DNA from 3 places in the Streptomyces sp. NPDC045470 genome. Region 3 is predicted to be linked to each of the others. Evidence: riboswitches for the same ligand, from Rfam matches in the RefSeq annotation. Region 3 holds a riboswitch; each other region holds the start of a gene.
The links. A riboswitch is a leader RNA that binds a small molecule or an ion and turns the genes downstream of it on or off. The one in region 3 is predicted to bind cobalamin.
Positions count from the first base shown of each region.

Region 1 (9,337 bases), on a different contig from region 3:
GCGGCGACGCCTGCTCTGGCTGGATAGTTCCTCAACAACGCCCACCTCTCCAGCCACACTTGTACGGCACGTACAACGCGTTGGTGACAGCTGTCCGAAGGGCCCCGCATGCACCCCGAAACAACAGGCCGCGGCAGTACGCCACCGCCGCCGGCGCCGGTGCGGGACAGACGCACCGCCGGCCGCGTCCCGCTGCGTGCCGACCTCAAGGCGGCCCTTCCCGACGCCGGTGCCGCGGTGGTGGTCACCGTCGCCGTGTTCGTCTTCCTGTACCTGCGGATGCGGTCCGGCGCGTCCGCGACGGTCGCGGTCATGCCCTTCATGAACGACCCCGGCACCTACTGGATGTATCTGCTCAGCCAGGCGTTCGGCTGGTCGGGGCTGCTCTGGTCGTGGGGAACGGTCATCCTAGGGTTGCTGCTGTCCGGCCCCCGGCCCGGCAGGCTGCCGGTTTCCCGGGCCGTGCTGGAGCGCTGGCACCGCACCACGAGCCTGACGACGATGGCGCTGATGCTCGCGCACGCCCTGATGTTCGGTGCAGAACTGGTGCGCGACGCGGGCGGGACGGCCTGGGTGGCGCGCCTGTGGTCGGCGTTCGCCGACACGTTCGTGCCGGGCTGGTACGACTCGGGGACCGGCAAGCTGGCCATCCCCATCGGCCAGGGCGCCCTGTATCTCGCCGTCCCGCTGGGGCTGCTCTTCTACGTCCGGCACCGCATCGGCGCGAACGCCTGGCGCCGACTGCACCGCTTCGTGATCGTCGTGTACGTGCTGAGCGTCTGGCACACGCTGCTGTACGGCACCAACGTCTGGTACGACGAGTGGCCGCGTACCGTCCTGTGGCTGCTCCAACTGCCCGTCTCGGTGCTGCTCCTGCTCCGGCTGCTGCGTCCCGCGCGGCGGGCCGAGCGCCTGGGGGCGCCCGGTCGGCAGGCGGAGGCCGCGCCGCTGCGCTGGACGGCCCGGGCCGCGGGCCGGGCCGCTGCCGCCGCCGTGATCGTCGGGCTGCTGGCCGTGGTCCTCTCCGGACACGACGGCGGGCGGCCCCGGCCGGACGAGCCGCCCGCGACCGCCCCGGCCGGCCAGGAACCGGAGTGACCCGCGACCACCCCGGCCGCTCAGGAACCCGAGTGACCCGCGACCGCCCGATCCGACTGCCCCGGCACCGCCCCGGCCACTCAGGAACCGGAGGGCCCCGGCACCGCCACGGCCGGCCGGTCGCGTTCCCCGGGCAGGAACGACACCTGCGGCGCACCCGTACGCGGACTGACGGTGACCTCGGCCGTCACGCCGTAAACCTCGGCCAGCAGCTCCTCGGTCAGCACCTCGGCGGGTGGCCCTGATGCCGTGACCTGCCCCTCGCACAGGACGTACAGGCGATCGCAGTAGTACGCGGCGAGGTTGAGATCGTGCAGTGCCACCAGGGCCGTGGCGGGCAGCCCGCGCAGGATGCCGAGCACCGTCAACTGATGCCGTACGTCCAGGTGGTTGGTCGGCTCGTCGAGGACCAGCAGGGAGGGCCGCTGGGCCAGGGCACGGGCGATGAGCACCCGCTGGCGCTCGCCGCCGGAGAGCCGGTCGAAGGACCGGTCCGTCAGCCCGGCCGCGTCCACCGACTCCAGAGCCCACGCCACCAGTGAGGCGTCCTCGGCGCTGTCTCCGTCCAGCAGCCGCTTGTGCGGTGTGCGGCCCATCGCGACGACCTCGCGCACGGTCAGGTCGAAGTCGGCGGCCGACTCCTGCACCACGGCGGCCACCGTGCGGGCCAGCCGCCGCACCGGCAGCGACCAGGCGTCCGTGCCGTCCACCCGGACCTGCCCCGCGTCGGGCCGCAGCACCCGGTAGACGGCGCGCAGCAGGCTGGACTTGCCGCTGCCGTTGGGCCCGACCAGGCCGACCACCTCGCCGGGCCGGGCGGCCAGGGACACGTCGCGCACCAGACGGTGTGCCCCGGCGGTGAGCGTGAGGCCGTCGACGGTCAGTTCGGTCGCGCTCATGCCACTCCTCGGTGCACGGTACGGCGGGCGTCCCGGCGCATCAGCCACAGGAAGAACGGTCCGCCGCACAGTGCGGTCAGCACACCGACGGGGATCTCCATGGGCGCGGCGACGGTACGCGCCGCGATGTCGGCCCAGATCAGGAACACCGCGCCGGCCAGTGCGGCGGCGGGCAGCACCCGGCGGTGGTCACCGCCCACGAACAGGCGCACCACGTGCGGCAGCATCAGGCCCACGAAGCCGATCGGTCCGGCCGCGGCCACCAGGACGCCGGTGACGAGCGAGAGCAGGACGAACATCCGGGCCCGGAACCGGGCCACGTCCAGCCCCATCGTGGTGGCGGCCTCCTCGCCCGCCAGCAGCAGGTTCAGCGACCGTGCCTGGACGAGCAGGACGGCGATGCCCAGCAGCAGCGCCAGGCCCGGCAGCCACAACGTGCCCCACTGCACCCCGCCGAGGCCCCCGAGGGTCCAGGCGAGGACCGCCCGGGCCTCGTTGCCCCGGTCGGAGGTCAGCAGCAGGATGTCCATCACCGCCGTGAGGACCGCCGCCATCGCCACTCCCGACAGCACCAGCCGTACCGAGGTGATGCGCCCGCCGGTACGCGCCGTCGTGTAGACGAGCAGCAGGGTCAGCAGCGCGCCGGCGAAGGCGGCGGCCGACAGCGACACCGGACCGAACAGGCTCACCCCGAAGACGATCACCATGACGGCGCCCAGGGACGCCCCCGAGGAGACACCCAGCAGATACGGCTCCGCCAGCGGGTTGCGGACCAGTGCCTGCATGGCCGTACCGATCACCGCGAGTCCCGCGCCCGTCACCGCGCCGAGCGCCACCCGCGGAGCCCGTACGTCCAGCACGATGGTCTCGCGCGCCCGGGACCACCCCGGGTCCGGCAGGTCGGCGCCCAGCGCGTGGGTCACGATGCCCCACACCTCGCCGGGCGGCACGTGCACCGACCCGATCGCCATCCCCGCCGTGGCGGAGACCAGCAGCAACACCCCGAGAACGACGAGGGTGACGGCGAAGGACCGGCGGCGCGGCGGCGTCTCGTGCCGGTGCTCGCGGACGACCGCCGTCCCGGCGGCGGCGGTCACCGGAACCGCTCGGGGTGCAGGGCGCGGGCCAGCTCCTCCACCGCGTACGGCGGCCGCACCCCCACCAGGGTCGCGGTCAGCGGCAGGACGACGAACCGCTTGTTCTTGACCGCGGGCACGTCGGCCAGCGCGGGCTGCGACAGCAGGAACTTCTTCTTCTGCTCGACGCTCCCGGCCCCCGCGTAGTCGTAGATCGCGATGACCTCGGGCTTCCGGTCGACTACCTGCTCCCAGGACGCGTCCCCGAAGACCTTGTCCAGGTCCGCGAACACGTTCCGGCCGCCCGCGAGCTGGATGATCTCGGTGCCGAGGCTCTTGCCGCCGGCGGTGAAGGCCGCCTTGTCGCCGCTGTCGTACACGAAGACCGGTACGGCGGGGGCGCCCTTGACCGCCCCGGTGGCCCGGTCCACCCGCGCCTTGAGGTCGGCGGCCAGCTTGTCGGCCCGTTCCCGGATGCCGAAGATGCTGCCGACGGTGCGGACCTCGTCGTACGCGTCCTGCATGGACACCTGCTTCTTCCCGCAGTACTCGCGGTTGAGGTAGGTGTTGATCCCGGCGTCGGCGAACGCCTTGCGCGAGCGGCCCTCGTTCTCGGCGAAGGCGCTGGCGTACCCGCCGTAGACGAGGTCCGGATCGGCTTCCAGAACGGTCTCGAAGGACGGCTCCTTCTTCGCCAGTTTCGGCAGCGCCTCGTAGTCCTTGCGCAGCTCCGGCAGGACGGCCGAGTCGGGGAAGGCGGTGCCGATCATGCGGTCCTCGAGTCCCAGCGCCAGCATCAGTTCGGCGGGGTGCTGGTGGATGGTGAGGACCCGGGAGGGCGGCTTCCGGTAGGTGGTACGGATGCCGCAGTTGTCGATGGTGACCGGGAAACCTTTCGCCGCGGTGGCCGCGGGCTCCGCGTCACCCGCGGTGTCCCGCGCCGTGCCGCAGCCGCCCAGCAGGACGGCGGACAGGGCCAGGGCCACCGCAGGTGCCGCGACGCGCCGGAACCGGCGCCGCCGGGCGGCGGGGGAAGAAAAGGGGGGACGGGTCGTGCCGTCGTACACGTAGAGCCTCCTGCGGAGTCCGCGCTCCTCGGAACGGGCCCGCGACAGGCCAGTGTCCTGACTCCCGGATCGACGCCCCCCCCGGCCTTCCCGCGCCGCGCGCGGTGGCCCGATCTGCCTGATGAAGGGTCACTCCCCGGTCACAGTGGCGGGACCGCGCCGGAATCGCACCGGCTTCCTGTCTCCCGTCGCGGTGATGACCAGGTGATATTACGGTCGGTCGGACCGGGGGCAAAGGGCGCGCGTACGGTTCCGCGCGCCGTCTACGGTGTGCGGGCGCCGGGCCGGCCGTGCGGCCCGGCGCCCCGGTCACGCCGCGCGGACCGCCCGGAGCACCAGCCGTTCGGCGTCCTGGTCGTACGGGCGGCCGTCGAAGCCACCGAAGACCTCGACCTCCTGGAAGCCCGCCTCCCCGGCCATCCGCCGCAACTCCACGGCGCTGTAGACGAACCAGACCAGGCTCGTACGCGTCACCCGGTCGCCCCGCACGAGCACCCAGTCGCTGCGCAACCGTGCCCAGTCGTCCAGCACCGTGTCGGTCTGCACCAGCAGGTCGTCACCGCGCTGCACCACCTTCGGCGGTGTGACCTTTCGGGCCAGCAGTTCCTTTCCGGCCATGTCCAGAAGCAGGGTCCCGCCGGGCGCCAGGCAGTCGTGCATCGTGCGCAGCACACGGGCGTTGTCGGCGGGGTCCTCGAAATAGCCGAAGGACGTGAACATGTTGAGAACCACGTCGAAGGCCCCGGGCTCGGTGAACTCCCGCATGTCGGACTGGACGTACCGGGCGGAGACTCCGGCGTCGGCGGCCCGCTTCCGGGCGCGGTCCAGCATCGCCGGGCTGCGGTCCACACCCGTCACACCGAATCCCCGGCGCGCGAGCGGAACGGTGAACACCCCCGGGCCGCAGCACAGGTCCAGCACCCGGGCCCCGGCCGGGAAGGCCAGCAGGGGAGAGGTGTCGAGCAGCTCCTCGGCCTGGGCGTGGCGCCCGTCGGAGAACAGGAAGTCGTAGAACTCGGTCCAGAAGTCATCGTCCTGGAATCCGCCCGTGTGCGTCATCGGGTACCGGTGTTCCTTCCGTGAGGTCGGTGAGGTCCGTGCGGGGGGTGGTGGGGGTGAGGTCGGCGGGAGCGGTGCCGCGCCCGCGCCGCAGGGCGAGCAGGAGCGGCGGCAGCAGGACGCACTGGGCCGCGGCGAACAGCCAGAACCAGCCCGCGTGCCCGGCGCGTTCGCCGAAGCCGTAGAGCTGCCCGCCCAGCACGCCGCTGGCACAGGCGCCCAGGCCGGCGGCGAGCCGCTGCTGTCCGAAGACCACGGCGTCCGAGCGCGGACTGCGGCGCAGGGCCTCCAGGTCGTTCTTGAGGAAGAGCACGATGTCGCCGAGCGTGATGAGGACACCGCCCGCCAGCAGGGCGGTCCGCGTACCGGCTGCCAGGACCGCCATCCCGGCGGCCAGGCCCGCGAACCCGATCGCCAGCGCGACGGGGTACCTCATCTGCCGGATGGCGCCCGACGCGAGCGGCTGGACGACGATGACCAGGACGAAGCAGGTCAGCAGCACCAGGCTGTAGAACTCGCTGGAGGCCCGCTCGACGGCGTACACGGCGAGGTAGTGCTGGAAGTGGAAGTAGAGGTAGAACGCCAGGCCGTTGGCGACGAAGGGGAGGACGGCGATACCGGTGAGCAGGCCCTGGCCGGACGCCGGTGCGCTGCTGGACCGGTCCTTCTCCGGCCCCACCGCCGGCAGACGCGCATGCCCCACGGCCACCACGGCGAACAGCGCCGTCACGACGAGGAACAGCGGGCCGGGGGACGACAGCACGAACGGCCCCGCGACGAGCGGGCCCACGGCCATCCCCGCGTTGAGCGCCGCGTTGCCCGCGGACAGGAACGCGGGCCGGCGCTCCTCGGCCACACCGTGCACCAGGTACGCCTTGTTGGCGGGCAGGTACAGCGCGGCGCCGCAGCAGGTCAGGATCAGCGCCGCCACCGCCACCGGCGGCCACCGCAGCGCCGCCAGGAACGCCGCGAAGCCCGCCGTACGCACCACCAGCGCCCACAGCATCGTGCGCCGCAGCCCCACCCGGTCGGCGAGCGCCCCGCCGAGAACTCCTCCCGAGAACTGCACGAGGGACGCGGCGGCCAGCACCACACCGACCGCCCCGAGCCCCATCCCCAGCCGCTCGTGCAGGAAGACCGACATGAACGGCAGGACCATGAAACTGCCGAGCGGGATGAGGAAGGAGCTGAGCAGCAGGAAGCGCAGCGGCCCGGTGAGGGTGGACAGCGCGGTGCGGAACCCCGGACCGTCGCCTGTGCGTTCAGTCACTGGAGTCCTGGCCCACCTGGCCGACCTGGCTCGCCTGGTTCGCTGCCATGTCCGCCGTGCCGGTCGCGTCTGCCGCGTTCCCCGGTCCCGTCGCGTCCCCCGCATGGAACGGCTCCGTCCGCACCCGTACGGCGTTGGCCGCCGCGACGGCGCAGTGCGTGGCCAGTTCGGCCGTCTCGCCCTCCGCGTAGACGATGCCCGCGTAACCCCGGCTGTCGCCCAGGTGCTCGACGGGGTCGCCGGTCCGCTTGACCGGGTACCAGGCGGGGGAACCCGGCATGTCCGGCAGCCGGTCGAGTCCGTCGACACCGGTGAACACCCCTGGCTTCTCGGGGTATCCGAGGACGAAGGCCGAGGCGGGGCCGCCGGGCAGCTCCGCGTCCATGAGTCCGGGGCGGCTGCCGAGGGCCGCTTCCACCATCGCCTCGTACACGTTGACGCCGAGGGCCCGGCACAGCCCTTCACCGACGAGCGCGCCGCCGATCCGCGGGTTGATCTCGACCACTTCCGGACCGGCCGTGGTCAGGGCGAACTCCACGTGGGCGAACCGGTCGGTGTAGCCGACGGCGGCCAGCACACCGTCCAGCCACTGCTCCAGAGCGTCCCGGCGCGGTTGCGGGAAGGCCACGGGGAAGGCGGTGATCTCCTCCCGGAAGTGCGGCTCGGGCGACATCAGACGGCTGGAGACGCCCAGCAGCCGGGTCCGTCCCGCCCAGGTGAGGGTCTCCGCGCTGTACACCGGCCCGGAGAAGTACGGTTCGGCGAACAGGCGGCCTTTGAGCTGCCGCCCGGCGGCCTCGGCCAGCGCCGCGTCCAGCTCCCGCTCGTCCCGTACCAGCCAGACGTTCTGGCTTCCGGTGCCCGCGGTGTCCTTGAGGATCGCGGGCAGGCCCACCGCCTTCACCAGCAGCGCGGCCGCTGCCGGGTCGCCGCTGTCCGCCTCCGCCGCGCGGGCGCGGGTCAGCCCGGCCTCGAACAGCCGGTCCCGTACGGCGGCCTTGTCCCGGGTCAGCCGCAGCACCGCCGGGTCGAGGCCGGGCAGCCCGAAGCGGGCGGTGAGTTCGGCGCCGACCGGCATCCAGGTGTCGGTCGAGCTGATCAGCCCCCGCAGGCCCGGAGTACGGGCGAGCTGTTCCGCCACCAGTTCCGTGTCGAAGGTGTCGGTCTCCACCACGTCGAGGGCGCCCGCGGGCAGCCGCTCCAACTCGTACGCGTAGTAAGCGGGGTCGCGGGTCAGCAGCCGCAGCGGCTCGCCCAGCCGGGCGGCGGCGCGCGTCAGGTGGCCCAGCCCGAAGGTGAGCGATTCCAGGCAGACCACGGTCATGCGCGGGTCTCCTCACGGCGGGACGGCCAGGGGGCGCGGTTCCACGCCATCGTCGACCAGGGCATGGACATCTCCTCGGGGCTGCCGACCTCCGTCGGCTTCAGTGCGGCCAGGTCCACGGCCTCCCGGTGGCGGGCGTAGACCCGTTCCACGTAGCGGTGGCCGGTGTCGGCACCGATCACCAGGTGGAGCCGGTCGGGGTGGCGGCGGGACTCGTGGGTGGCGGTCAGGTACGCGGCGCCGGTGGACAGCCCGGCGAAGACGGCGTGCTCGCGCAGCAGCGCGACGGCGCCGGACATGGCGTGGGTGAAGTCCATCCAGTGCACCGCGTCGTACAGGTGGTGGCGGACGTTGTCGAAGGGGATCGAGGAACCGATTCCGGCGATGATGGCTTCCGGGTCGTGGTGGTCCTGGCTCCCGAAGGTGACGCTGCCGAACGGCTGCACCCCGACCAGCCGGACGCCGGGATCCCGGCGGCGCAGATGCTTCACGAGGCCGCCGGTCGAGGCGCCCGACCCGACGCCGCCGACGACCGTCAGGGTGCGGTCCGGCAGGGCCGCGGTCACCAGGTCCGCGACCTCCTGGTAGCCCAGGTAGTGGATGTCGTCGTGGTACTGGCGCATCCAGTGGACGCCGGGCCGTTCGGCGAGGATCTCCCGTACCCGCCGGACCCGCAGTTCCTGATCGAGCTTGAGGTTCTTCGACGGTCTGACCTGCTCGACCGTCGCGCCGAGTATCTCCAACTGGGCGAGGGTGGTGGCGTCCACGGTGGTCGAGGCCACGATGTGGCAGCGCAGGCCGTAGCGGTGGCAGGCCAGCGCGAGGGCGTAGGCGTAGATGCCGCTGGAACTGTCGATCAGGGTCTGTCCGGTACGGACGGTGCCCCGGTCGAGGAGCTGCCGGACGGCCGCCAGCGCGGAGTAGATCTTCATCGACTCGAACCGCAGCAGCACCATGCCGTCCGTCAGCCGGACGAGGTCGGGGATCTTGAGGGCGTCGGCTATGTGGGGATGTGTCGTCACGCGTAGCCTCCTTGGGCGAAAGAGCACTGGTGACCGAGCGAACGGAAGAAGGCGGACAGCTCGCCCTTCAGGGACGGCGCCGGCCGGGAGCTGAAGAGGTAACCGACGAGCGATCCGGTGTGGGCGACGAAGACGCCGTCCGCCCCGAACTCCTCGCGGTGGGCCAGCACGGTTTCGAAGGTGTGCTTGGGCAGTACCTCCTGGGACAGCACGCTGCTGAAGGTCGCGGCCCGGGCCACGGCTGCCGGGTCGCCGGAGGCGAAGCCCTTCAGGAGGTCGGTCAGGCACCTCTCGTACTCCCTGGCGCAGCGCCGGTAGTGCCGCCGCAGCACCGGCGTGACCGCGGCGGTGTCCACCGTGCCCGGCTCCATGACGAAAGCGGTGTGGAAACCGATGCCGGTGCCCAGCCGCCGTACGACCCGGTGCCGTCCGCTCAGGTAGAGCGCGAACTCGTCGAGGAACACGCTGTCGGCCCGCTCTATCGCCGACAGGACGCGGCGGACGGCCCCGGTGTCGTACGGC
Region 1 covers NZ_JBEZAN010000026.1:28,246-37,582, reverse strand. Annotated here, with positions in the region: gene AB0A97_RS37720 (ferric reductase-like transmembrane domain-containing protein) at 109-1,098, shown strand; gene AB0A97_RS37715 (ABC transporter ATP-binding protein) at 1,179-1,997, opposite strand; gene AB0A97_RS37710 (iron ABC transporter permease) at 1,994-3,094, opposite strand; gene AB0A97_RS37705 (ABC transporter substrate-binding protein) at 3,091-4,140, opposite strand; cobalamin riboswitch at 4,170-4,360, opposite strand; gene AB0A97_RS37700 (class I SAM-dependent methyltransferase) at 4,450-5,199, opposite strand; gene AB0A97_RS37695 (MFS transporter) at 5,168-6,469, opposite strand; gene AB0A97_RS37690 (ATP-grasp domain-containing protein) at 6,462-7,793, opposite strand; gene AB0A97_RS37685 (cysteine synthase family protein) at 7,790-8,815, opposite strand; gene AB0A97_RS37680 (hypothetical protein) at 8,812-9,337, opposite strand, start outside.
Region 1: linked by a shared signal. The riboswitch ahead of AB0A97_RS37705 (ABC transporter substrate-binding protein) and the one ahead of AB0A97_RS09465 (ribonucleoside-diphosphate reductase subunit alpha) in region 3 are both predicted to bind cobalamin.

Region 2 (9,337 bases), on a different contig from region 3:
CACCCTCGGGGAGCTGGCGGACGTGGCGGCGGACCTGGCGGGGCGGGGCGCGCTGGTCGGCGCCACCGACCACTTGGTGTCCAAGTCGCTGTACGCCAAGGACCCGGACGGCAACGAGTTCGAGGTCATGTGGCGGGTGCCCCGTACGGACTGGCCGGGCCCGGACGAACCGGACCGGCTGCGCCCGCTCGACCTCGAAGCCGAGCTGGCGCGCTGGGGCCGTGATCTGAAGACGGGCGCGGCGGCCGGTTCGGCGACCTGAGGCAGGGCGGGAGCAGTCACCGCCCCACCCTGCCGGTGGAGGGTGGGGCGGCGGCCGACCCTGCCGATGGCGGGTGGGGGCGGTGGCCCGGCCCCCACTGATGAAGGGCGGGGCGGGGAGCGGACAGACCGGGTCCGGTAGGTCGGGCCCGGTAGGTCGGGCGACGGGTCAGGCGGTCTCCCCGGCCGTCTCCGGGGCCCGTGCGGCCTCCGGGGCCCCGGTCGCCTCGGTGGCCCGCGCCGACCAGCGCTTCTCCACCCCGGCCAGCCGCCAGTACGCCAGCGCCGCCGCCCAGACCACCACGAACAGGCCGACGATGATGAAGCCCACGTTGTCCAGGTCGATCGCCGAGATCCAGCCGGTCACGCCGTCCGTCAGGTTCAGCTTCTCGTGCAGGACGGTGACCAGTTCGATGGTCCCGATGAAGAAGGCGACGGCGATCGACAGACCGGTGATCGTGAGGTTGTAGTAGACCTTGCGCACCGGGTTCGAGAACGCCCACTGGTACGCGAAGTTCATGAACGTACCGTCCAGCGTGTCGAACAGGCTCATCCCCGCCGCGAACAGCAGCGGCAGCACCAGGATCGCGTACCAGGGCAGACCGGCCGCCGCGCCGCTGCCCGCCATCACCATCAGCGTCACCTCGGTCGCGGTGTCGAAGCCGAGACCGAAGAGCAGGCCGAGCGGGTACATCTGGCCGGGCCGGGTGATGGAGCGGGTGAAGCGGCCCAGTACGCGGTTCATGAAGCCGCGGGAGTCGAGGTGCTGCTCCAGCTCCGCCTCGTCGTACCGGCCCTGCCGCATCGCCCGGAACACCCGCCAGATGCCCGCCAGCGCGACCAGATTGAGCGCGGCGATGAGGTAGAGGAAGCTGCCGGAGACCGTGGTGCCCACGGTGCCGAGCACCTGGTGGGCACTCGATCCGTCGTCGAGCAGGGTGCCGGCCAGTTGCGCGCCGCCGGCGACCAGCGCCGCCATGGCGACGACCACGCTGGAGTGCCCGAGCGCGAACCAGAAGCCCACCGAGACCGGGCGCTTGCCGTCGGCCATCAGTTTGCGGGTGGTGTTGTCGATGGCGGCGATGTGGTCGGCGTCGAAGGCGTGCCGCATACCGAGGGTGTACGCGGTGACGCCGAGACCGACCCCGAAGACCTGCGACCCGACGGCGTAGTGCTGCGGCACGACCAGCAGGAAGAGCACACCGAAGGCGATGACGTGCAGGGCGGCTATGACCGCCATCAGCCCGGCGGTCCGCACGGTGTCCTGCCGCCGCCAGCGGAACGCGGAAGCGGACGGCGGGGACGGCGAAGTGGAGGGGGAGGGGGAGGGGGGAGAAGACGGGGACGGTGAAGGGGAAGGGGAAGGGGAATTGGCGGACGGGGGCATCCGGTGGTCACGCTCCAGCACCTCGTGGATCAGTTCGTGAGATGCCGTGGCCGGTCTCCTGGCTGACGGGTGTGCGCGCCCGCCCCTGCCTTCCCGGTCGCGGGCTGCGGCCAGTGGCTCCGTACGGGCGCGGGGCGCGTACGGAACGGGGCGGGAACTTCCCGATCACAGTGGCGAGGGCCGCTCCGGTCTGGACCTGACGGTCTTCACCGGTCTTCCCGACACCACGGCCCGCACACTCTAACGCCCGGCCGCGGTGTGGTCATCGGACCAATACGGCGGGAACCCGGGGCGCCGTCCGCTCGACTACCTGGTCCCGGGCCCGCACGCGCGGGCCCTCGGGCGGTCGAGAGGCAGGGAGAGCGGACGTATGCGTCCTCGGATGGATCTGGTGGAGCCGGTGGCCGGGAGCCGGCCGGTGCTGAAGGGCCGGTCGGTGTCGAAGGGCCGGTCCGTGTCGGGAGACCGGGCAGCACCGGAAGGTCGGTCGGCTTGGGAAGGCCGGATGGTGCCGGAAGGTCGGTCGGCGTGGCGAGGCCGGTCGGTGGCGGCGATCGTGGGGGTGCTGGGGGTGGCCGCGCTGGCCACCGGCTGCGGTAGTTCCGGCGGGCAGGCGGCGGCGGACGCCGCGGACGGGCGGGGCGGCGGAGCGGGTGGCTTTCCCGCCACGGTCACCGATTGCGAGGGGCGGCGGACGACGTTTTCCGAGGCGCCGCGAAAGATTGTCACGAGCAATGCGGCGAGCCTGGAAATGCTGCTCCGGCTGGGAGCGGGCGACCGGGTCGTCGGTACCGGATTCCCGCCGGGGAAAGGCACGTTGCCTCCCGAACTGGACGCCCGCGCGCAACGCGTCCCGGTGCTGGGGAAGACGGTGATCCCGAAGGAGAAGCTGCTCGGGTCCGGAGCCGATGTCTATATCGACACGTTCGCGTCCATGGGCATGATGGGCGGCGCGGCGACCGGTCCGACCGAGGAGGAATTCGCCGCGGCGGGCATCAAGCACGTCTATCTGGCTTCTACGGCGTGTGCGCCGCGCAAGAAGGTGCCGCAGCGGGACCTGTCCGCGGTGGAAGCCGACATCCGGCGGCTCGGGCAGGTCACGGGTACCTCGCACCGTGCGGGGCGACTGGTGGCGGAGATGGAGAAGAAGGTTTCCTCGGTACGTGCGGCCCTTGCCGACGTGCCTGCGGCGAAGCGGCCGTCGTACTTCTTCTTCGACTTCGACGCGGGGACGAAACAGCCCGTGGCGGTCTGCAACCGGCAGGTGGCCAACGCGGTGCTGACCGAAGCGGGGGCGCGGAACATCTTCGCGGACTGCGCGAGCGATTTCCAGCCGGTGTCGTGGGAGGACGTGGTCGCGAAGAACCCGGACTGGATCCAGCTCGGCGTACGGAACCGGGGAAGTGCCGCGGCCACCGGGAAGGCATTCGACGAGGCTGAGAAGTTCCTCAAGGAATTCCCGGCCACGGCGGGGCTGCGCGCGGTGCGGGAAGGGAAATTCCTGCGTATCGGCTCGGAGCAGACGACCATCGCCGGGGTGGGCAATGCCGATACGGTGCGGCGGATCGCGGCGACGCTCTACCCGGACCGCCTGGCCGAGCCCGGAGCGGACCGCTGATGGCAGCGCCGGGCGCGAGGCGGGAGGCCGTCGAGCAGGCTCCGGGGCCGGACCTCGGGCGAGCCGTCGGGCAGGACGACGGGCGGGCCGGAAGAGCCGAGGAACGGCGGGCTGGAGGAGCTGAGGGAGGACGGGCCGGAGGCGCCGCGGAATGGCGGGTCGGAGGTGCTGAGGAAGGGCGGGTCGGAGGTGCCGAGGGAAGGGGGCCCGGCCAGGCCCGTGCCGTCTGGCTCGCTCTCGGGCTGCTGGTCGCCCTGCTCGTCGCGCTGACCGCGGCCGTCGCACTCGGTGCCACCGACATCGCCCCGGCCGAGGTGTGGTCGGTGGTGTTCCGGCGCCTGGGGGGCGAGCCGCCCCGGCCGGGGACGGACGACCTGATCGTCTGGCAGTTGCGGGTCCCGAGGGCGCTGCTCGCCGCGCTGGTCGGCGCGGGCCTCGGGCTCGTCGGTACGGCCACCCAGGCGCTGGTGCGCAACCCGCTGGCGGATCCGTACCTGCTGGGCATCTCCAACGGCGCTTCGCTGGGCGCGGTGGCCGCGATCGTGCTGGGCGCGGGCACCGTGGCGGGGGCGGGCGGGGTGTTCGGGCTGGGCGGGGGCCTGGGGTTGTCGTCGGCCGCCTTCGCCGGGGCGCTCGCCTCGTTCGCGCTGGTGTGGACGCTGGCCCGCCGGGGCGGCGGCTTCGCGCCGCTGCGGCTGGTGCTGGCCGGGGTCGGCATCGGGCAGTTCCTGGCCGGGTTCACCAGTTACCTCGTACTGCAGGCCGGTGACGAGCAGCAGACGCGCGGCGTGCTGTTCTGGCTGATGGGCAGCCTGGGCGGCGCCACTTGGGGCACGCTCCTGCTGCCGGCCGTCACCGTACCGGCCGGGCTGCTGGTCCTCCAGGCGCGGGCCCGCGCGCTGAACGCGCTGACGATGGGGGACGAGACGGCGGCGAGCGTCGGCGTGGACGTCGTGCGGCTGCGCCGGCTGCTGTTCGTGGTGACCAGCCTGCTCACCGGTGTCCTGGTGTCGGTGTCCGGGGCGGTCGCCTTCGTGGGGCTGATGGTGCCGCACCTGTGCCGGCTGATCGTCGGGGGCGACCACCGCAGGCTGCTGCCGCTGGCCGCGCTGACCGGGGCGCTCCTGCTGGTCGTGGTGGACATCGTGTGCCGTACCGCCATGGACGGCCAGGAACTGCCGGTGGGCGTGGTGACGGCGCTGATCGGCGCGCCCGTACTGCTGTACGTGCTGGACCGGCGGCTGGGATCGGGAGCGGGAGCATGAGTGCGAGGAGGGGCACCGGCACGGCCGGCGGAGGAGTACGTACGGAAGCGGCCACGGGGCAGGGCATGCGGATCGACATCGAGGACCTGCGGGTGTCCTACGCCGGCCGGTGCGTGGTGGCCGGGGTGCGGCTGATGGCCGCGCCCGGTGAGATCGCGGGTGTGGTCGGCCCGAACGGCAGCGGCAAGTCCACGGTGCTGCGTACGGTCTACCGGCATCTGAACCCCGAAGCGGGCCGGGTGCTGCTCGCCGGGGAGGACATCCGGGCCATGCCGCCGTCGCGCACCGCCCGGCACATCGCCGCCCTGCCCCAGGAACGCGGCGGCGACTTCGAACTCACCGTCCACGAGGTGGTGGCGATGGGCCGCACCCCGTACAAGCGGGCGTTCGCGGGCGACGACCGGGCCGACCGGGAGACCGTGGCCCGCGCCCTGGCCGACGTGGGGCTGGCGGAGCACGGCGGGCGGCGGTTCTCGGCGCTCTCCGGCGGGGAGCGGCAGCGTGCCCTGCTCGCCCGCGCCTTCGCCCAGGCACCGGACGTCCTCGTCCTGGACGAACCGACGAACCACCTGGACGTACGGCACCAGGTCGAGCTGCTGAGCCTGCTGCGCGGCCGGGCCTGTACGACGCTCGTCTCCCTGCACGACCTGAACGCGGCGGCCTCGGTCTGCGACCGGCTCCATGTGCTTTCCGAAGGGACGGTGGTGGCGTCCGGTGCGCCGCGCGAGGTGCTGACACCGGAGCTGCTGGCCGAGGTGTTCGGGGTACGGGCGGCGGTGGTCGACCACCCGCTGACGGGGGACCCGCTGATCGCCCTCGATCAGCGTGCAGTCGCAGGTGCCGTCGTGGATACAGAGGCAGAGGCAGAGGCAGAGGCAGAGGCAGAGGCAGGGGCAGATGCGGTTGCGGATGCCGTTGCGGATGCCGTTGTGGGGCAGGGGAGCTGAGCCATGGCCGTCGTCCGAGCCGGTGCCGGCCGCCCGGCCTCGTTCACGTCCTGCACGTAATGGCTCGGGCGGCCGTCCCGGTGGACGAGCCGTCCGAGCCGCGCCGCGTCCGCCGCGCGCATCAGCCGTACACCGCCGTCCGCGTCGCGCAGCACGCAGGCGTGCCACGGCGTCATCCACACGTCGGGCGCGTCGAGCAGGCGGATGCCGAACTTCGCCGTGCCGGGCGGCTGCGGATGGATGGACAGCCGGACGGCGTCCGGATGGTGCTCGGCGATCAGCGCACCCCAGGCGCGGCTGCGCTGGACGACTCCGTAGGCGCGGGTGCGGCAGGCACGTTGCAGGGCGGAGCGGGTGCCTTCGAAGCCGGTGGTGTCCTCGAACAGGAAGCGGGTGATGCCGCGGTAGACGCGAAGCGTTTCGCCGCCGTCGGCGGCCGGGTTCCGGGTTTCGGCGCGCAGCGAGTCCAGGGAGGGCGCGTACCGGCTGTGCACCTCGGCGCGTTTGGCGTCGCAGGGCCGGTCCCCGTAGACGTCCCGCAGGTCGAAGGTGGTGAGGTGGGACAGCCCGGCCGTACGGATCATGGCGCGCAGCGCGTCGTTGTACGCGTCGACGTGCGGGTCCGGGACGCCGATCAGATCGCTGAAGAGGTGTCCGTCGGAGCAGATGACGAGCCGCGCGCCCGGCGCGTACAGCTCCCCGATCCGGGCGCACAGTTGGTCCAGGAAGCGCAGGGCGAGGCGTTCCCCCTCGTCGGGGAGCCGACCGATGACCTTGGCCGGGTTGGGGGATTTGCAGGGGAAGCCGGGGAGGGTGAAGCGGATCGGGCGGCGGGCCGCTGTCAGGGCTTCCAGTTGTCGTAGGTGGTACGGGAAATGGGCCGCGGTGGCCGCTCGGTCCGCGGCCGTCGCCTCCGGGGTGCGGCGGTGCGGGAGGAGGGCGGTGAGGATGGCGGCCGCTGCCGCCGTGCTGTTCATCGGGCTTCCTCGGGAGCGGGAGCGGGTGCCGGGACGGGTGCGGGTGCGGCGACGGGGTCAGCGGCGACAACAGTGTCCACCGTGGCGGCGGATACGGCGGTGCCGAAGGGGCAACCGCGAGCAGCACCCGAGCTTGCCGCCGGGGAACTCTCCGCCGACGACCGCCCCGTTGGGGAATCCGCCGCCCGGGACCGAGCCGCAGGGGAACTCCCCGCCGCAGGCCGCCCGGCGGAGGGCCCGCCGTACGCCACCGGAAGCTCGCTGACTCCCCGCGCGAGCACCGCCGGTATCCAGTTCAGTTCGCTGTCCGGTACGGCCAGGCGGAGACCCGGCAGGCGACGGAGCAGCGTCTCCAGGGCGATGTGCAGTTCGGTACGGGCCAGGGTGGCGCCCGGACAGAAATGGATGCCGTGGCCGAAGGCGAGGTGGGGGTTGGGGGACCGGCCGAGGTCCAGGGTGTCGGGTGCGGGGAAGCGGGCGGGGTCGCGGTTGGCCGCGCACAGCGAGACGATCACGGAGTCGCCGGCCGGAACCCGGGTGCCGGACACGTCCGCGTCCTCGGCGAGGAAGCGCCAGGTCGTCAGCTCGAAAGCGCTGTCGTAGCGGAGCAGTTCCTCGACGGCGCGGGGGAGGAGCGCGGGGTCGTCGCGGAGTGCGGCGAGGTGGTGCGGGTGGCGCAGCAGGGCGATCAGGGCCGTCGTGATCTGATGGGTGACGGGTTCCTGGCCGGCGACGAGGAGTTGGAAGATCATGGAGTCCAGTTCGGCGCCGTCCAGGGCCCCTTCGTCGTGGGCCGCGACGAGACGGGAGAGCAGGTCGGTGCCGCGTTCTCGCCGCTTGTGGCCCACCAGACCGGCGATGTACTTCTGTAGGCCGCGCAGCCTCGCCTCATAGGCCGGGCGGCCGGGGTCCGCCGGGCCGACGGGCTGGACGACCTTGCCCCAGTCCCGGTCGAAGCGTCCGGTGAACTCTTCCGGCAGGCCGATGACCTCGGCGAGTACGAGAAAGGGGAAGCGGGCGGCGAACGACGCGACGAGGTCGGTGGTGCCGCCGCGCTCCCGGCTCCCGGCCGGCGGCAGCTCGTCCAGCAGCGCGTCCGCCAGTGCCGCGAAGCGCGGACGGAGTGCCGCGACGCGCCGGGGCGCGAAAGTGTCGGTGATCAGTCGGCGGAGGGCGGTGTGCCGGGGTGGGTCCTGGTGCAGCAGATGCACCTGGAGCTGGGAGTGCTGCGGCTCCGGCATGATCGAGGCGCGGGCGCGCCAGGCCGCGTTGCCCCGGGAGTGGTGTTTGCCGAGCCGGGAGTCGTTCAGTGCCCGGTGAGCGGCTTCGTATCCGGTGACGAGCCAGGCACGTACACCGCTCGGGAACCGGACGCGGTGGACCGGGCCGCGCTCGCGCAACTCGGTGTAGAGGGGGTAAGGATCACGCTTGTAGCTCTTTCCGTACAGCGGGATCGGTTCGGGTTCGGGAAGAGGCATGGGTGGGTGCTCCTCAGAGGTGGGCGCGCACGGGCTCGTAGGTGCGCGAGCGGATCAGAAGGCCAGTTCCGGGCGGTACTCGTCCAGCCACAGCGACAGGTCGACGACGCGTTCCAGATGCAGGCGGTGGCCCCACTGGAGGTGTTCGGGCGGGGTGTCTAGGAGGTCCTTGACGGCGCCCTCGTCCACCAGGTCGCGGACGCGGCCCTGACCGGCCGAGAGCGCGTCACGCGCCATGTCCTGGAGGCCGCGGTGGTACGCCGGGTGGTGGGTGGCCGGGTAGTGGTTCTTGGGGCGGTGGAGTACGGAGTGCGGGGCGAGGCGGGCGCCCGCGGCGCGCAGCAGGCTCTTCTCCCGCCCGTCGAAGTCCTGGAGCGGTGCGGGGGCGTTGAAGGCGTACTCGACGAGACGGTGATCGCAGTACGGCACCCGCACCTCCAGTCCCTGCGCCATGCTGAGCCGGTCCTTGCGGTGCAGCAGTTGGCGGAGCCAGCGGGTCAGGGACAGGTGCTGGAGTTCGCGCCGGCGGCGCTGTGCCGGTGTCTCGCCGTCCAGGTGCGGGACGGCGGCCAGCGCGGACCGGTACGTGTCGGCGCGGAACTCGCCGATGCGCAGCGTGTCCGCGAGCGCCGGGTGCAGCGGCATGGCGGCCTGGTCGCCGGTCACCAGCAGCCAGGGGAAGGTGTCGGCGTCCCGCGCGGCGGTGCTGCGGAACCAGGGGTAGCCGCCGAAGACCTCGTCGGCCGCCTCGCCGGACAGCGCGACCGTCGAGTGCCGGGCCATCTCGCCGAAGAGGAGGTACAGGGAGGTGTCCATGTCGCCGACGCCGATGGGCGAGTCGCGGGCCGCCACCACGGCCGCGCGGTGCGCCGGGTCCAGCAGGTCCCGCGGGTCGAGGACGACGAGGTGGTGGTCGGTGCCGATGAAGGCGGCGGCCTCGGCCGCGTACGGGGTGTCGTGGCCGGTGCGCAGGACATCGCCGGTGAAACGTTCCACTTGGTCGCTGTAGTCGACCGCGTACGAACGGAGCCGGGCCGCCGGCCCCTCCCGTACGCGCAGTTCGTCCGCCAGCAACGCGGTCAGCACGGTGGAGTCGAGACCGCCGGAGAGCAGGGTGCACCGGGGCACGTCCGCCTCCACCTGGGCACGGGCGGCCCGCTCCACATGGGAACGGACGGTGTCCACCGTCGCGGCGATCCCGCGGTCCGGGTGCGGGCGGGCCGCAAGGCGCCAGTAGACACGCTCGGACAGACCACTCCGGTCGAAGACCGCCACGCCACCGGGTTGCACCTCCCGCACCCCCGACCAGAGCGTCTCCCCGGTGCCGAAGAGCAGGCCGTACGCCTCCCGCATCCCCCGCGCGTCGACCCGCGGCCGGCAGGCGGGGTGCGCGAACAGGGCCTT
Region 2 covers NZ_JBEZAN010000001.1:713,226-722,562, reverse strand. Annotated here, with positions in the region: gene AB0A97_RS03135 (VOC family protein) at 1-262, shown strand, start outside; gene AB0A97_RS03130 (HoxN/HupN/NixA family nickel/cobalt transporter) at 431-1,501, opposite strand; cobalamin riboswitch at 1,679-1,892, opposite strand; gene AB0A97_RS03125 (ABC transporter substrate-binding protein) at 2,154-3,266, shown strand; gene AB0A97_RS03120 (iron ABC transporter permease) at 3,266-4,531, shown strand; gene AB0A97_RS03115 (ABC transporter ATP-binding protein) at 4,597-5,478, shown strand; partial or broken gene AB0A97_RS03110 (isocyanide synthase family protein) at 5,589-6,455, opposite strand; partial or broken gene AB0A97_RS03105 (cytochrome P450) at 6,695-7,933, opposite strand; gene asnB (asparagine synthase (glutamine-hydrolyzing)) at 7,988-9,337, opposite strand, start outside.
Region 2: linked by a shared signal. The riboswitch ahead of AB0A97_RS03130 (HoxN/HupN/NixA family nickel/cobalt transporter) and the one ahead of AB0A97_RS09465 (ribonucleoside-diphosphate reductase subunit alpha) in region 3 are both predicted to bind cobalamin.

Region 3 (9,337 bases):
CCTACTCGTCCGGGCTGCGGGCGCCCGCGCTGATCGCGTTCGTCAAGGACGGGCTGATCTACCTGGTCATCGTCGTCGCGATCATCTACATCCCGATCAAGCTGGGCGGCTTCGACCACATCTTCGCGGTGGCCCAGGACGCCTTCGCACAGAAGAACCCGGCTACCGGCAAGCCGCGCGGGGAGCTGGCCAGCGGGCCGAACGCGCAGTGGGCGTACGCGACGCTGGCACTCGGCTCGGCGCTCGCGCTGTTCATGTACCCGCACTCGATCACCGCGACGCTGTCCTCCCGCAGCCGCAACGTGATCCGCCGCAACACCACCATCCTGCCGCTGTACTCCCTGATGCTGGGGCTGCTCGCGCTGCTCGGCTTCATGGCGGTGGCGGCCGGGATCAAGGTGCAGAACGGGCAGCTGGCGATCCCGCAGCTTTTCGAGGACATGTTCCCCGACTGGTTCACGGGCGTGGCGTTCGCCGCGATCGGGATCGGCGCCCTCGTCCCCGCCGCGATCATGTCCATCGCCGCGGCGAACCTCTTCACCCGCAACATCTACAAGGACTTCCTCAGGCCCGGTGCCACGCCCGCACAGGAGCACAAGGTTGCCAAGCTGGTGTCGCTGCTGGTCAAGGTCGGCGCGCTGGTCTTCGTCCTGACGATGGACAAGACCGTCGCGATCAACTTCCAGCTACTGGGCGGCATCTGGATCCTCCAGACCATGCCCGCCCTGGTCGGCGGCCTGTTCACCCGCTGGTTCCACCGCTGGGCGCTGCTGGCCGGCTGGGCGGTCGGCATGGTCTACGGCACGCTCGCGGCGTACGGGGTGGCCAGCCCCACGCAGAAGCACTTCGGCGGCTCCAGCGCGGAGATCCCCGGCATCGGCGAGATCGGTTACATCGGACTGACCGCGTTCGTCCTGAACGTCCTGGTCACCGTGGTCCTCACGGTGGTATTGCGCGCCACCGAGGCCCCGGACGGCATCGACGAGACGTCGCCGGAGGACTACACGGCGGACGTGGGCGACAAGGGCGTCCAGGTCGAGCTGCCGCCGGCCACGGCGGGGGTTCCGGCGGGGCACTGAAGCGGGGCGCAGGTGTGCCGGGGGAGGCGTTGTCACACCCCCGGTGCACACTTGCCTCATGGACATCACGATCAGGGCCGCACGGCCGGCGGAGTTCGACGCGATCGGTGAACTCCTCGTGGCGGCCTATGCGGCGGACGGGCTGCTGGCGTTCGGGGCCGACGACCCGTATGCGGGCAAGCTGCGCGATGTCGCGCACCGGGCCGGACACGCCGAGGTGCTGACGGCGGTCGACGCCGACGGCGCGGTACTGGGGGCGGTGACCTTCGCCGCTCCCGGCAGCCCGTACGCCGAGATAGCCGGTCCCGACGAGGGCGAGTTCCGGATGCTGGCCGTCGCCCCCGCCGGCCGCGGGCGCGGCACCGGCGAAGCGCTGGTGCGCGCCTGTATGGACCGCGCCCGCTCCCTCGGCCTGTCCCGCATGGTGCTCTCCGCCATGCCGCAGATCAAGAACGCCCACCGTATGTACGAGCGCATCGGGTTCACCCGCATACCCGAGCGGGACTGGGAGCCGGTGCCGGGCATCGAGCTGTGGGCGTTCACCTGTGAACTGGGCGAGGCGTCCTAGAAGCGACGGCCGGGGCGGGGGCCGCCGGGGCCGGGCTGGGAGGTTACGGCCCCACCCGCCGCACGAACACGTCGGAGACCCCGTTCGTGTCACCCGGGACCAGGTTGGCCGCGTCGGAGTCGAAGGCGACGAGGCGGCCCCTGGCGTCGGTGGAGGCGTTGGAGGACCAGGCCAGGGCCTGGGTGCCGTCGGCGGCGACGCTGGCCCGTTCGACGGTGCCGGTGCGCATGTCGCGGACGAAGACGTCCTGCGCGTCGTTGGTGTCCCCCGGCACCAGGTCCGGGGAGGAGGACTGGAAGTACAGGCGGCGGTTGTCGGCGGACAGCACGCCCAGGCCGGAGGACCCGGACAGCGGCTGCTTGCCGTCGTGGGTGAGGCTCATCTGCTCCGTCGTGCCTTTGACGAGGTCGCGGACGAACAGGTCCGGGCGGCCCGTCGGATGGCCGGGCACCACCTCACCGTACTGGCTGGAGAAGACCGCGTGGCGGCCGTCGGGGCTGAGCGAGGCGTTCCAGGCGCCCACCGTCTCGCCGGCCGAGCTGAGGCTCGCCACGCTCGTGCGGCCGGTGTCCAGGTCGTGCAGGAAGAACGGGTAGCTGTGCGGTCGGCGCGGGTCGGCCTCCGGGCGAGCGGCCCGGGTGGACTTCGGGGGGAGATTGGCCGCCTTGGAGATGAAGCCGACCTTGCGGCCGTCGTAGCTGATCACCGGGTTGGCGGAGGGGCCGGTGGCCTGCTCGCCGCCGGTGACGGAGACGCTGACCCGCGTCACGCTGCCGGTCCTGCGGTCGCGTACGAAGATGTCCTGGGCGCCGTTGGTGTCGCCGGGCACCAGGTCCTCGCGGCTGGAGGCGAACGCCACGTACCGGCCGTTGGCGCTGATCACCGGCGCCTGGGCACCCTGCTTGCCCTGCGGGGGCCGCCCGTCGAGGGTGACGCTCTCGGTCCGTCCGGTCCTGCGGTCGTGGACGAAGATGTCGGTGTCGGCGTTGGTGTCGCCCGGCACGAGGTCGGCCGCGTCGGAGGCGAAGGCGACGTATCGCCCGTCGGCGCTGAGGGAGGGGGTGGACGACCAGGAGCCGGCCTGGGTGCCGTCGCTCGCCACGTTGACGCGCTGGACGGTGCCCGTCCGCAGGTCCTTCACGAACACGTCCGACTGCCCGTTGGTGTCACCGGGCACCAGGTCGCTCGCGTCGGAGTCGAAGGCGACGTACCGGCCGTCGGCACTGATCGCCGAGCCGGACGAGCCGCCGTTGGCCTGCGCCCCCTCGGCGGTGACGCTGGCCCGCTCCGTGTCGGACGGCGGCGCGGTACGGGCGCCGGCCGTGGTCGCGGGCAGCAGCGCGGCGAGCGCGCACACGCCCGTCACGGCGGCGAGTCTCCGGGCGGTGGTGCGGGTGGTCCTCATGTTCGGTTCCCCTCCTGGTCGGTGCGCCGGTGTCCGGGTGGTGCCGATGCGCCGCTGCGCCGTACGCCCGTTCCGGCCGGGCGCCCCGGCGTCGGTGCGTCGGTCGGTACATGCGTCAGTGCGTCAGTGCTCCAGCCGCCGGACGAACACGTCGCCCGTCCCGTTCGTGTCCCCGGGCACCAGCCCCTCGTCGCGCGAGTCGAAGGCCGCCAGCCGTCCGGTGGCGTCGGGTGCCGCGGTGTTCGTCCAGGACGCCGACTGGCCGCCGTCCGCACCGACGTTGATCCGCTCGACGTGCCCGGTGCGCAGGTCGCGGACGAAGCCGTCCACCTGGCCGTTGGTGTCGCCGGGCACCAGGTTGGTGGCCGCGGAGGTGAAGAAGATCCGCCGGTTGTCGGCGCTGAGCCGCCCGGCGGAGGACCAGCCATTGCCCTGGGCGCCGTCGTACGCGCGGGACAGCAGCCGGGTGGTGCCGCGCTCCAGGTCGCGGGCGAAGAGGTCGTACGTGCCGTTGGTGTCGTCCGGCACCACGTCCGCGGCCAGGGCGGAGAAGACCGCGTACCGGCCGTCGGGGCTGAGCCGGGGGGACGGCGACACGCCGACCACGGCGCCCGTGGTGCTCAGGCTCGCCGCACGGGTGCGCCCGGTGGCGATGTCGTGGACGTACAGGGGGTCCTGCGGCGGCGGGCGGCGGAAGCCGGGGCCGGCGGGGGTGAGGTTGGTCGCCTTCGAGGTGAACGCGATCCGGCGGCCGCCGGCGCTGATCGACGGGAAGGCGGACGGGGCGTTCGCCTGGGTGCCGTCGCTCGCCACGCTGACCCGTCGCGTCGTTCCCTTCTGCACATCGTGGACGAAGATGTCCAGGCGCTCGTTGGTGTCGCCGGGCACCAGGTCCGGGCGGTAGGAGCCGAAGGCGAGGCGGTGGCCGTCGCCGCTGAGGGCGAAGTTCTGCACCCCGTATCCGTACGGGGACCTCCCGGCGCCCGCGGTGGGACTCACGGTGCGCACGGTGCGGCGGTCGTGGACGAAGACGTCGCCCTCGCCGTTGGTGTCGCCGGGGACCAGGTTCGCCGCGCCGGAGTAGAAGGCCACATACCGTCCGTCGGCGCTGATCCCGGGCGATCCGGAGAGGGCGTCACCGGGCGTGCCGTCACCGGCGACGCTGACCAGGTCGACCTTTCCCGTCCGTAAATCCTTGACGTAGACGTCCTGCTGGCCGTTGGTGTCCGTGGGCCCCAGATCGGTGGCTTCCGAGGTGAATGCCACGAACCGCCCGTTCGCGCTGAGCTCCGGATCGCCCGAAAAACCGTTTCCCTGCGTCCCGTCCATGGCAACACCGACCCGCTCGGTGGCCGGAGCCGCCCGCCCCGCGGCGGCTGCCGGTGACGCCGTCAGCACCCCTGCCACGACGCACGCCCCCGCCATCAGCCCCACGACGCGCACGGCGCCGCGCGCCGCACCGGTTCCTCGCATGTTCCCCCTCGCACAAGGCCCCCACCCGCCCCGCCGACCGACGGAGCAGACAAGGAGCCAATACGCTCCAGGAGCCCCGGTCAACGCGTCAGGGGCATTCCGCGCCACCAATACGCCCCCTGCATCAGCCCCCGTCCAGGCCGCGGCGGACGGCCCGGCGAACGGCCGGGCGGATGGCCCGGCGAACGGCCCCGGCCCCCGGGAACAGCCCCGGAGCCACCGCGTGGCACCCTCTCGGAGGCCCCGGAAAACCCCGGGAAACCGCCCCGGAACGGCCGTCGAATACCACGGCTCCGGACATCCCCGCGCCAACGCGACACAAGATATGGGGGTGGGTGCACGAGGCAGCACAAGATGTATGCTCGTGCTCGCTGTCGTCGCAGGGGAATCCGGTGCGAATCCGGAACTGTCCCGCAACGGTGTACGAAGTGCGTCAATCCGCACCCGTGAGTCCGAAGACCTGCCCACAGTACGCCCGCGCCAGGACCGGCGCGGACGTCGATACGTCCGGGTCTCGCGGGTTGGACCGGTGGACGCTGCGCGGTGTGCCCGCGCGCCCCTTGCCGTACCGGGGGTGCCGCACGCCCGTACGCGCCCCGTGCCCTCCCCAGGCCCCCGCCGAGTGAGGGAGAGCAGCACGTGACCATCGCGCCAACGGAGCCCGCAGCAGCCGAGCAGGTCGTGCAGCCCGCGAAGGACACGCAGCCCCGGCAGGGCCACGGCGGCCAGGCCACGGACGGCCCCGGCGCCGCCCTGCTGCACACGCTGACCGACCTCACCGTCGACCTGCCCGCCACCGACCCGGGCAAGATCGCCGCCGCCGCGCTGCGCGGCCGCCACCCCGGTTCCGACGAGGCCGAGCTGCGCTCGCTGGCCATGGAGGCCGCGGCCGGCCTGATCGGCGACGAGCCGCAGTACTCCAAGCTGGCCGCCCGCCTGCTGACCCGCGCCATCGCGGAGGAGGCGGCCGCGGAGGGGGCGGTCGCCTTCTCCGCCTCCGTCGCCGTCGGCCACCGCGAGGGCCTGATCGCCGACAGCACGGCGGAGTTCGTACGGACCCACGCGGACCGCCTGGACGAGCTGGTGGAGCGCGCGCTGACGGACGGCGCCGACGACCGGTTCGGCTACTTCGGCCTGCGTACCCTGCACTCCCGCTACCTGCTGCGCCACCCGATCTCCCGCCAGGTGATCGAGACCCCGCAGCACTTCCTGCTGCGGGTGGCCTGCGGCCTGGCCGAGGACCACAGCGAGCGGGCACTCGCCGACGTCGCCGAGCTGTACCGGCTGACCAGCACGCTGTCGTACCTGCCCTCCTCGCCCACCCTGTTCAACTCCGGTACCCGGCACCCGCAGATGTCCTCCTGCTACCTGCTGGACTCCCCGCTGGACGAGCTGGACTCGATCTACGACCGCTACCACCAGGTGGCCCGGCTGTCGAAGCACGCCGGCGGCATCGGCCTGTCGTACTCCCGGGTCCGCGCCCGCGGCTCGCTGATCCGCGGCACCAACGGCCACTCCAACGGCATCGTGCCGTTCCTGCGCACCCTGGACGCCTCGGTCGCGGCCGTGAACCAGGGCGGCCGGCGCAAGGGCGCCGCCTGCGTCTACCTGGAGACCTGGCACGCGGACCTGGAGGAGTTCCTGGAGCTGCGCGACAACACGGGCGAGGAGGCCCGGCGCACCCACAACCTGAACATCGCGCACTGGATCCCCGACGAGTTCATGCGCCGCGTCGAGGCGGACGCCGACTGGTCGCTGTTCTCCCCCAGCGACGCGCCCGAGCTGGTGGATCTGTACGGCGACGAGTTCGACGCCGCGTACCGCAAGGCGGAGGCCGAGGGCCGCGCCGTCAAGCAGGTCCCGGCCCGGGTCCTGTACTCGCGGATGATGCGCACCCTCGCGCAGACCGGCAACGGCTGGATGACCTTCAAGGACGCCGCCAACCGCACCGCGAACCAGACCGCCGAGCCCGGCAAGGTCGTGCACTCCTCGAACCTGTGCACCGAGATCCTGGAGGTCACCGACGACGGCGAGACCGCCGTCTGCAACCTCGGCTCGGTCAACCTCGCCGCCCACCTGGGTGACAACGGCGAGATGGACTGGGAGCGGCTGGACGCCACGGTCCGCACCGCGGTGACCTTCCTCGACCGCGTGGTGGACATCAACTTCTACCCGACCGAGCAGGCCGGCACCTCCAACTCCCGCTGGCGCCCGGTGGGCCTGGGCCTGATGGGCCTCCAGGACGTCTTCTTCCGGCTGCGGCTGGGCTTCGACTCGCCCGAGGCGCGCGAGCTGTCCACCCGTATCTCCGAGCGGATCATGCTCGCGGCGTACGAGGCGTCCGCCGGCCTCGCCGAGCGGCACGGCCCGCACCCGGCCTGGTCCGCGACGCGTACGGCCCGGGGCGTCCTGCACCCGGACCACTACCCGAACGCCGAGCCGCGCTGGGCGGACCGGTGGGCGGCGCTGCGCGCCCGTATCGCGAAGACCGGTATGCGCAACTCGCTGCTGCTGGCCATCGCGCCGACCGCCACCATCGCCTCCATCGCGGGCGTGTACGAGTGCATCGAGCCGCAGGTCTCGAACCTGTTCAAGCGCGAGACGCTGTCGGGCGAGTTCCTCCAGGTCAACGCGTACCTGATCGAGGAGCTGAAGGCGCTGGGCCTGTGGGACGCCCGCACCCGTGACGCACTGCGCGAGGCCAACGGCTCGGTGCAGGAGCTGGACTGGATTCCCGCCGAGACCCGCGCGCTGTACCGCACGGCATGGGAGATCCCGCAGCGCGCGCTGATCGACATGGCGGCGGACCGTACGCCCTACCTCGACCAGAGCCAGTCGCTGAACCTGTTCATGGCGTCCCCGACCATCGGCAAGCTCAGCTCGATGTACGCGTACGCCTGGAAGCGCGGCATCAAGACCACCTACTACCTCCGCTCGCGGCCGGCGACCCGTATCGCCCAGTCCGCGCGCGGTACGGGCGGGGGCGCGCAGACCGCTCCCGTCCCCGCCCAGGCGGCCGACCCCGAGGCCGTCGCCTGCTCCCTGGAAAACCCCGAGTCCTGCGAGGCATGCCAGTAATCATGACGACCGCACCCGAAAAGAACGAGACGACGTCCGCTGCCGCCTCGCACACCGCCACCACCGGCAGCAAGAACCTGCTCGACCCGGGCTTCGAGCTGACCCTGCGCCCGATGCGCTACCCGGACTTCTACGACCGCTACCGGGACGCGATCAAGAACACCTGGACCGTGGAGGAGGTCGACCTCCACTCCGACGTGGCCGACCTCGCCAAGCTGTCGCCCGGCGAGCAGCACATGATCGGCCGGCTCGTCGCGTTCTTCGCGACCGGTGACTCGATCGTGGCGAACAACCTGGTCCTGACGCTCTACAAGCACATCAACTCCCCCGAGGCGCGGCTCTACCTGAGCCGGCAGCTCTTCGAGGAGGCCGTGCACGTCCAGTTCTATCTGACGCTGCTGGACACCTACCTGCCCGATCCGGAGGACCGCGCGGCCGCGTTCGCCGCCGTGGAGAACATCCCCTCCATCCGCGAGAAGGCCGAGTTCTGCTTCAAGTGGATGGACTCGGTCGAGTCCATCGACCGGCTGGAGTCGAAGGCCGACCGCCGCCGCTTCCTGCTGAACCTGATCTGCTTCGCGGCCTGCATCGAGGGCCTCTTCTTCTACGGCGCCTTCGCGTACGTGTACTGGTTCCGCTCGCGCGGTCTGCTGCACGGCCTGGCGACCGGCACCAACTGGGTCTTCCGCGACGAGACCATGCACATGGAGTTCGCGTTCTCGGTCGTGGACACAGTGCGCGAGGAGGAGCCCGACCTCTTCGACGACGAGCTGGAGGGCCAGGTCACCGACATGCTCAAGGAGGCCGTCGAGGCCGAGCTCCAGTTCGGCCGTGACCTGTGCGGCGAGGGGCTGCCGGGCATGAACACCGAGTCGATGCGCGAGTACCTCCAGTGCGTCGCCGACCAGCGTCTGCAGCGCCTCGGCTTCGCGCCGGTGTACGGCTCGGAGAACCCGTTCTCCTTCATGGAGCTGCAGAACGTCCAGGAGCTGACCAACTTCTTCGAGCGGCGCGCCTCGGCCTACCAGGTCGCAGTCGAGGGTTCGGTCTCCTTCGACGACGAGTTCTGATCCGGTTCTGACCCGGCGGGTCGAGCAACCGGGCGGTGCCGGTCCACGACGGCGGACCGGCACCGCCCGTATTCTTTATGTCCGACGAATCCGGATCGGATTTGATGAGTCGATGACAACGTGCGGGCGACGGCAACCCTGCCCCGGCCCGCCAGCTCTCCCCTTGCATGAAGGGCAGCGAGCAACCGAGGAAACGGTTCATCGACTATCCCCGCCAGGGCCGCGGCGGCCGGCGCCGCTGGCTGCCGTCCTGGAGACAGCAGCTCGGCGCCGCCGCCGTCGGCGCGGCCGGTCTCGCCGGGCTCTTCCTCATCGTCTACGCACAGGTCGACATCCCGGACGAGAACGCCGCCTCGCGCCAGGAAGCCACCGTCTACTACTGGGCGGACGGCAGCCAGATGGTCAGCGAGGGCGCCGTCAACCGGCAGAACGTCACCCTCGCCCAGGTGCCCGACCCTGTCGAACACGCCGTCATCGCCGCCGAGAACGCGAGTTTCTACTCCGATTCCGGCGTCTCGCTCTCCGGTATCGCCCGCGCCGCGGTGAACATGGCCAAGGGCCAGGATGCCCAGGGCGGTTCCACCATCACCCAGCAGTTCGTGAAGAACACGTACCTCTCGCAGGACCAGACCCTCAAGCGCAAGGTGAAGGAATTCTTCATCGC
Region 3 covers NZ_JBEZAN010000002.1:701,839-711,175, forward strand. Annotated here, with positions in the region: gene mctP (monocarboxylate uptake permease MctP) at 1-1,079, shown strand, start outside; gene AB0A97_RS09450 (GNAT family N-acetyltransferase) at 1,138-1,647, shown strand; gene AB0A97_RS09455 (hypothetical protein) at 1,691-3,052, opposite strand; gene AB0A97_RS09460 (hypothetical protein) at 3,176-4,525, opposite strand; cobalamin riboswitch at 4,867-5,008, shown strand; gene AB0A97_RS09465 (ribonucleoside-diphosphate reductase subunit alpha) at 5,165-7,603, shown strand; gene AB0A97_RS09470 (ribonucleotide-diphosphate reductase subunit beta) at 7,606-8,673, shown strand; gene AB0A97_RS09475 (transglycosylase domain-containing protein) at 8,841-9,337, shown strand, end outside.